DNA from 2 places in the Blautia sp. MCC270 genome. Region 2 is predicted to be linked to the other one. Evidence: predicted binding sites of a transcription regulator. Region 2 holds the regulator's gene; the other holds the start of a gene.
What was found. Region 2 encodes NrdR, which represses ribonucleotide reductase genes. Its sites were predicted from a motif close to CACAANATNTTGTG; they were not measured.

Region 1: the regulator NrdR is predicted to act here: its motif matches at 1,714-1,727, upstream of nrdD (anaerobic ribonucleoside-triphosphate reductase).

Annotation. Positions count from the first base shown of each region.
Region 1 covers NZ_WQQD01000029.1:80,016-84,218, forward strand. Annotated here, with positions in the region: gene nrdD (anaerobic ribonucleoside-triphosphate reductase) at 1-1,671, opposite strand, end outside; gene GPK58_RS09560 (hypothetical protein) at 1,872-2,387, opposite strand; gene asnA (aspartate--ammonia ligase) at 2,604-3,614, shown strand; gene GPK58_RS09570 (CBS domain-containing protein) at 3,663-4,097, shown strand.
Region 2 covers NZ_WQQD01000018.1:65,165-69,367, forward strand. Annotated here, with positions in the region: gene gdhA (NADP-specific glutamate dehydrogenase) at 1-1,203, shown strand, start outside; gene nrdR (transcriptional regulator NrdR) at 1,395-1,844, opposite strand; gene GPK58_RS06930 (YlmC/YmxH family sporulation protein) at 1,983-2,237, shown strand; gene sigG (RNA polymerase sporulation sigma factor SigG) at 2,351-3,130, shown strand; gene pap (polyphosphate:AMP phosphotransferase) at 3,195-4,203, opposite strand, start outside.

The sequences.
Region 1 (4,203 bases), on a different contig from region 2:
CGGTGTTCCGTAGATCGCATAAAGATAACCATCTTCCTTCTTGTACTGATTTACCTTGTCATTGATATATTTCAAGACCTCCAGAGCAAACGCCCCATCCTCGGCAATGGATTTGCCATTGTAAAGTTCCTGAAGCTCATTTAACGCTGTGATACCGAAGGAAGCTGTCATAGGCTTCAGGATCTTGCCAATCTTTTCATTCGGTTTCAGATGTCCGCCGTAGAAACCGCCTTCACAATATGCAAGCGGGTTGGTGGATGCACGCATCTGTCCCAGATATTCGTAAGTGCGAATATGCAGGTTACGGATCATTTCCAGATAGAAATCCAGAACCTCATAAAAATCTCTGCTCTCCGCTCTGGCCTTTGCAAGGATCATCGGAAGATGAAGGCTTACCGCACCAATGTTAAAACGTCCCACAAAAACAGGCGTATCATTCTCATCCGCCGGCTCCATACCGCCACGCTCATACCACGGACTTAAGAAAGCACGGCATCCCATCGGGCTGATGACCTTCTTGTATTTCCTGTACATACTGGAAATATAGCCTGCGCCGGACATAGACAGCCAGTCCGGATACATGGTTTTGGAGGAACACTCCACACCAGCCTCAAAAATATCCTCACAGCACTTTCCGGGACCATGGATCTCTTTGTCATAAAGGAATACGATCTTCGGGAAAAGTACCGGTTTCTTGTGTCCGGCCTTACCCTGTCCTCCCTGATGGACCTCAAGAAGGGAAATCGTACACATCTTCTCAAACTGCTCGGTTCCGAGACCAAGTGTCACCGTAACAAACGGATAATCACCTCTGGAAGAACCGACTGTATTCAGCTTGTACTCAATTCCCTGCCAGCCCTGGTCATAATCCCTGCGGACCTTATCAAGAGCATACTCAATAGCTCTCTCCTCACGGCCACTCCAGCTCTCATCCGAGTATTTCATAAATTCGGAAATATATTTATCATAGCTCTTCTTTGCATACGGTGCCAGGATCTTATCAACCTCCGGCACTGTAAAGCCACCATACTGCTGTGCTGCTGTACTGAGAATGATATCCCCCATAACATCAAAGGCTGTATCCAGAGTCTTCGGCTCGTTATACCAGACATTGCCCATCTCAAAACCGCCACTTAAAACAGCTGCCACATCGAACAGACAGCAATTCATGGTATCCAGACGTGCAGACTGGTCATGAATATAAATGTAGCCGTCCTTACATGCCTGAAGCTCATTACGGTTCATAAAAAACTTCCGATAGAGTTCCTTGTTCAGCTCATTAAAGATCAGGCTTCGTTTCGTGGCAACAAGGGCGCTGTCTGTATTGGCATTACTTTTATCACCGATATAACGGATCGCCTGACTCTTGGTATAGACATCATCCATCATATGGATAAAATCCAGCTTGTAATTCCGATAATCACGGTAGCTCTTGGCAACTGCCGGATTCACACGCTCCAGAGCCCCCTCCACGATGTTGTGCATCTCCTGGATCTCGATCTCATTCTTTCCAAGGGAATCCGCATGCTCCTGGGCAAAACGGCAGATAAAATCCTTCTCCTCGTCTGAAAAAGTATAAAGAATACGCTCTGCGGATTTGTTCACGGCAGCCACGATCTTCTGCGGATTAAACTCCTCTCTTGTCCCGTCTTTCTTGATCACATATAACATTGCTCATCCCTCCCTGTGCTATATATAAGTCGCTATGCAAAATACTATATATAGTACCTATATCCTCTATATATTGTTTTTCATCTATATGTTGTGCTAGGCATGAGTATAACACAGCTGAGGAGAAAAGAAAAGGGATATTTCTGTATACACGAAAATACAGACACTTAGCACTGCCTGATCTCACTGCAGAAATATTCTCACAAATTCGTTCCGATCCAGTCTGCAAGAAAATCCCATAATTTCGGAAGCAGAATGGCCAGTGTCACTATAAACCATATGATCCAGCCTGCCCCGCTGCTTTTCTGATCTTTTTTTTGCTGTTTTTTTCCCTGATCTAAAACTTCTGCGCGATTTCTGCCCACCGTTGTTTTATTCCTGGTATTAACTGCCACTGCAGTCTTACGTCCGGCTGCTGCACCTGTATTCCGGCTTCCGGTTAGATTCCGATTCAAATCGGTATTGCGGCTTGCATTCGTATTCCGGTTTATGTTCGTATTCCGGTTTACGTTTCCGTTATGTTGTGTTGTTTGATCAGCATCCTGTCCATACTGCCGCATCATATCCCGCACTTTGGCGGAAGCATGTTTATAATGTATCTCCCGGGGCTCATTCAGATGATATAACACCTCATCATTTCTGTAAGGCATCCCACATAATGAACACCTGCCATTTACAACCTTACCCCCACAAACCTGACACCTTTGACCTGCCATAAGCTCCCTCCATTCTATCCGTCAAAACGGATATTTATATTTCCGTCGTAAACATAAGCATTCTTTTTTCAGTATATCACACCAGGCATTTAATACCCAGCATTTTTCTACGATACCCCAAAAGACTTCCCCTCTCATTATATTGCCACTCCACCCATTTTCTGCTATAATACCCCACAGAGCAATAAGCCTAAAAATCATCAGGAGGAGCCGATAATGAATACAATCACAATCCCCGCAACCTATCATGCAGACCTGAACCTCCATGACACACAGATTGCGATCAAAACAGTAAAAGATTTCTTCCAGCAGACACTCTCCCAGAAGCTGAACCTTCTTCGAGTATCCGCTCCAACATTTGTAGCACCGGAATCCGGCCTTAATGACAACCTTAATGGTGTAGAGCGCCCGGTAAGCTTTGATATCAAGGCTATCGAAGGAAGCAACGCCGAGATCGTACACTCCCTTGCCAAATGGAAACGCTACGCACTGAAAAAATACGGATTTTCTCACGGAGAAGGTCTTTACACAGATATGGTAGCCATCCGCCGGGATGAAGATCTGGACAATATCCACTCTGTTTACGTAGACCAGTGGGACTGGGAAAAGATCATCTCCAAAGAAGAGCGTTCCATTGAAACTCTCAAGGAAACCGTACGCACCATTTACAGTGTCCTTCGTAAAACTGAGAAATACATGGCTGTACAGTATGACTACATCGAGGAGATCCTTCCGAAGGATATCTTTTTTATCACAACTCAGGAGCTTCTTGACATGTATCCGGACTGCACACCGAAGGAACGTGAATATCGGATCACCCGTGAAAAGGGCGCTGTCTTCCTTATGAAGGTCGGAAAAATGCTCACCAACGGCGAGCGCCACGACGGACGTGCCCCGGACTATGATGACTGGGAACTGAACGGTGATATCCTCGTATACTATCCGGTACTTGACATTGCCCTTGAGCTTTCCTCAATGGGAATCCGTGTTGATGAGGACGCACTTGACCGCCAGCTTACCGAAGCAGGCTGTGATGACCGAAGAGAGCTTCCATTCCAGAAAGCAATCCTGAACAAAGAGCTTCCGTACACCATCGGTGGTGGTATCGGACAGTCCAGGATCTGTATGTTCTTCCTTCGTAAAGCACACATCGGAGAAGTACATGTCTCTCTCTGGCCGAAGGAGATCACAGATGCTGCAGAGACACACGGACTTCAGCTTCTCTAAAACAGCCTACAGATTTATTTATAATTTTCGCGGAAATGAGGTAATAACGTGAACATTCTGTTTTTTCTGATTCCCAAAAGCGAAGTAGCCTACATCTTTGAGGATGAAACTCTTCGCCAGACCCTCGAAAAAATGGAGCACCGCAAGTACTCCTGCATTCCTATCCTCACCATGGACGGCAAATATCTCGGCACCATCTCAGAGGGAGATCTCCTCTGGGGCATGCGCCGTGCAGATATCCACGACATCAAGGAAACAGAGGGAATCCCGATCATGGCGATCCCACGCCGTGCCACCTATAAACCAGTCCATGCAGATTCCAATATGGAAGATCTCCTGGATCGCGCCATTAATCAGAACTTCGTACCGGTGGTAGATGACCAGGGCTCCTTCATCGGGATCATAACCAGAAAATCTATCATCAAATACTGTTACAACGAAATAAAAGCCGCACAGAAAACTGCCGGTGAAGAAATCCACTGAGCAGCGGAAAGAAAAAAGATTTTTTTGCAACTAGCACTACAAAAAACGGATGCTTTATCTCCTGCAGCATTTCCACAGGAGGATAAAGCATCCGTTTTTAATATTC
Region 2 (4,203 bases):
AAACTTTCCATCCTTGAGCGTCTTGTAGAGCCAGAGAGGATCATCTCCTTCAAAGTACCGTGGATCGATGATAACGGAACTGTACAGGTTAACAAGGGATATCGTGTTCAGTTCAACAGCGCCATCGGACCATACAAAGGCGGCTTAAGATTCCATCCTTCTGTAAATCAGGGTATCCTGAAATTCCTTGGTTTTGAGCAGACCTTTAAAAACTCTCTTACAGGTCTTCCGATCGGCGGTGGAAAAGGTGGCTCCAACTTCGATCCTAAGGGTAAATCTGACAGAGAGGTTATGGCATTCTGCCAGAGCTTTATGACAGAGCTTTGCAAATATATCGGCGCAGATACAGATGTTCCGGCTGGTGACATCGGTGTCGGCGGACGTGAGATCGGTTATCTCTTCGGACAGTATAAGAGAATCCGTGGCCTTTATGAGGGTGTCCTTACAGGAAAGGGTCTTTCCTTCGGAGGTTCCCTGATCCGTACAGAGGCTACCGGTTACGGTGTTGTATACATGCTCAACGAGATCGCCAAAGCTCACAATGATTCCGTAGAAGGAAAAACAATCGTTGTAACAGGTTCCGGTAATGTAGCTATTTACGCTGTTGAGAAAGCTACTCAGCTTGGTGCCAAGGTTGTTGCAATGAACGACTCCAACGGATATGTCTACGATCCGAACGGAATCAACCTTGACGTCGTAAAGGATATCAAAGAAGTAAAACGTGGACGTATCAAAGAATATGCAGACCGTGTTGAGGGTGCTACCTACACTGAGGGACTTGGCATCTGGAATATCAAATGTGATATCTACCTTCCATGTGCTACTCAGAACGAGCTTGGTCTTGACGGAGCTAAAACACTGGTTGCAAATGGCTGCAAATACGTCGTTGAAGGTGCAAACATGCCTACTACTCTTGATGCAACAACATACCTTCAGGAGAACGGTGTTCTCTTCATGCCTGGTAAAGCCGCAAACGCTGGCGGTGTTGCCACATCTGCACTTGAGATGAGCCAGAACTCCATGAGACTTTCCTGGACAAGAGAAGAGGTTGATGAGAAACTCCACCACATCATGATCGATATCTTCCACAAAGCTGATGACGCTGCTAAACGTTACGGTATGGAAGACAACTATGTTGTAGGTGCAAACATCGCCGGCTTCGAAAAAGTTGTTGACGCTATGAAAGCTCAGGGTATTGTTTAATTAAGTTTCCTGAATCATTAATATATATTTATAGCAGGGACCGCAGAGGATTTTTCCCAGGCGGTTCCTGTTTTTTTGTATCCACTTTTACGATCTCTGAAAAATCGAACATTCATGTTTCAAAAAAGGCCGGTTGTCTTTTGACAATCGGCCTGAAATCTCCTGCATTTGCAGTCTATTCATTTAATCTCTTAATTGATCAGCTTCTTCAGCTCATCCATAAAGGTACTGACATCTTTAAACTCTCTGTATACAGACGCAAATCGTACATACGCCACCGCATCCAGATCCTTCAGATGCTCCATAACGATCTCTCCGATCTTGGTACTGCTGATCTCACGGTCTTCTGACCGGAAAATATCTCCTTCTATGGAATCGATCATCTCTTCCACTCTCTCAATGGGAATGGGGCGCTTATAGCAAGCACGAAGAACACCATCCTGGATCTTGGAACGTTTATAGCTTTCCCGGTTCTGATCCTTCTTGATCACAGTCAGCGGAATCGTTTCCACCTTCTCATAAGTTGTAAAACGCTTTCCGCAGGCATCACAGAGACGGCGGCGGCGGATGGAATTGGTATCCTCTACAGGTCTGGAATCTACAACTCTTGTATTATCCTGGTTACAGAACGGACATCTCACAGAACTCTCCCCCTTTCCGGATCAGTAAATCATTACTAAATTTGTTTTTATTATAAAATAAATGCACATAATGTGTCAATAATCGGACTTGCATAAATTTTACAGATTTTCCATAAAATCATACCAGGTGATGAATTTATGCGCATCTGTGAGCTGAAACAAAAAGAAGTGATCAATATCCATACCTGCCGCAGTCTTGGCTGCCCTCTTGATGTGGAATTCTGCTGTGAAACCGCACGTCTGAAAGCCCTGATCATGCCGGAACCGGGAAAATTTTGCTGGTGTTTTTCCAAAGAAAATGAATATTCCATTCCATGGGACTGCATCCGCCAGATCGGCGAAGATATCATCCTTGTTGATTTCCGTAATGAAAAACTGCTGTCCGGAGAATAAATACCTCCTTATTGTCAAGGCCCTTTATTTTTTATATTTTCCCTGAAAAAGTATATTTCAACCGCCCTCTGAGAATCATCTTAATGTACTGACAAGACAAGGAGGATTCTAAGATGGCACTGAATAAAGTTGAAATCTGCGGAGTAAATACCTCAACCCTTCCCGTTCTCGATCAGGAAGAAAAGGCGGAGCTCTTTAAAAGAATCAAAGCTGGCGATGAAGAAGCCAGGGAATTGTACATCAAAGGCAATCTGCGGCTTGTTTTAAGCGTGATCCGGCGTTTTCAGAACAGCAGTGAAAATCCGGATGACCTTTTTCAGATCGGCTGCATCGGCCTGATCAAAGCGATCGATAATTTCGACACCACTCTTCAGGTAAAATTTTCCACCTATGCAGTTCCCATGATCATCGGAGAGATCCGAAGATATCTCCGTGATAACAACAGCATACGGGTCAGCCGTTCTCTGCGGGATATCGCTTACAAAACCATCTATACCCGGGAAAACTATATGCGGCAGCATCTCAAAGAGCCTACCATTGCAGAAATCGCTGATGAGATCGGTATCGACAAGGAAATGATCGTCTATGCCATGGATGCGATCCAGAGCCCGGTAAGCCTTTTTGAGCCCGTGTATTCCGAAGGCGGAGATACCCTATATGTTATGGATCAGATCAGTGATAAAAAGAACCTAGAAGAAAACTGGGTGGAGGATATTTCTCTTCGAGATGCCATGAACCGGCTTGGAGAGCGTGAACGTCACATTATCGATCTCCGCTTCTACGAGGGAAAAACCCAAATGGAGGTAGCTGATGAGATTGGTATCTCCCAGGCTCAGGTCAGCCGACTGGAAAAACATGCTCTTCGCAGTATGCGAAACTATCTCCGGAATTGATTCATCTCTCTTCAGACAAAAAGCTGCAGCAGAATATCTGTTATCCTGCCGCAGCTTTTATCTCTTATTTCAGCGCTTTCTCAATTTCTTCGATCACGATCCGAAGCGCCTTCAGCCTTGCATATTTCTTATCTACGGATTCCAGAATGTGCCATGGTGCATAAGCAGTGCTGGTTTTCTGAAGCATCTCATCTACTGCTGTTTCATACTGATCCCATTTTTCACGGTTTCTCCAGTCCTCATCCGTGATCTTCCACTGTTTTTCCGGATTGCTCTGGCGGTCGTTGAACCTGGCAAGCTGGGTGTCCTTATCAATGTGGACCCAGAATTTCACGATCACAGCGCCCCAGTCAGAAAGCTCCTTCTCAAATTCATTGATCTCATTGTAGGCACGTCTCCAGTCATTCTCGCTGCAGAAGCCCTCCAGACGTTCTACCATCACTCTTCCGTACCACGTCCGGTCAAAGATGGCAATGTGACCATCCTTGGGAAGCCTTGTCCAGAAACGCCACAGATAATGACGGGCTTTTTCATGAGGCTCCGGACTTGCGATAGGATGTACCTCAAATCCACGGGGATCAAGAGCCTCCGTGATCCTCTTGATATTTCCTCCCTTTCCGGCAGCATCCCAGCCTTCATAGGTGATGATCACAGGCACTCTTTTTCGGTAAAGACGGTTATGCAGGCTTCCAAGCTTTGCCTGCAGTTCCTTAAGCTCTGCCTTGTATTCTTCATCCCCCACTTCTTTTCCATCCAGAGGAATCTCGCTTAATCTGGGCATCTCCACCAGAGGAAAAACATTCTGCAGGATCGGCACGGCATGTTTGCTGTTTTCCATGGCAACCTCTATATTGCTGATCATGGTTTCCAGCACCTGCAGTTCTGCCCACTTCCGGTCACCGGCATCGACAATATACCATGGAGCCGCAGATGTATTGGTATCCTGCATATACTGGTCAAAAATCTTTCTGCACTTCTTATAATGATCATTCTGCCAGAGATCATATTCATTGACTCTCCATCTGGTATCCTTGCTTTCCAGAAGAATGCCCATACGTTTTTCTTGTTCTTTC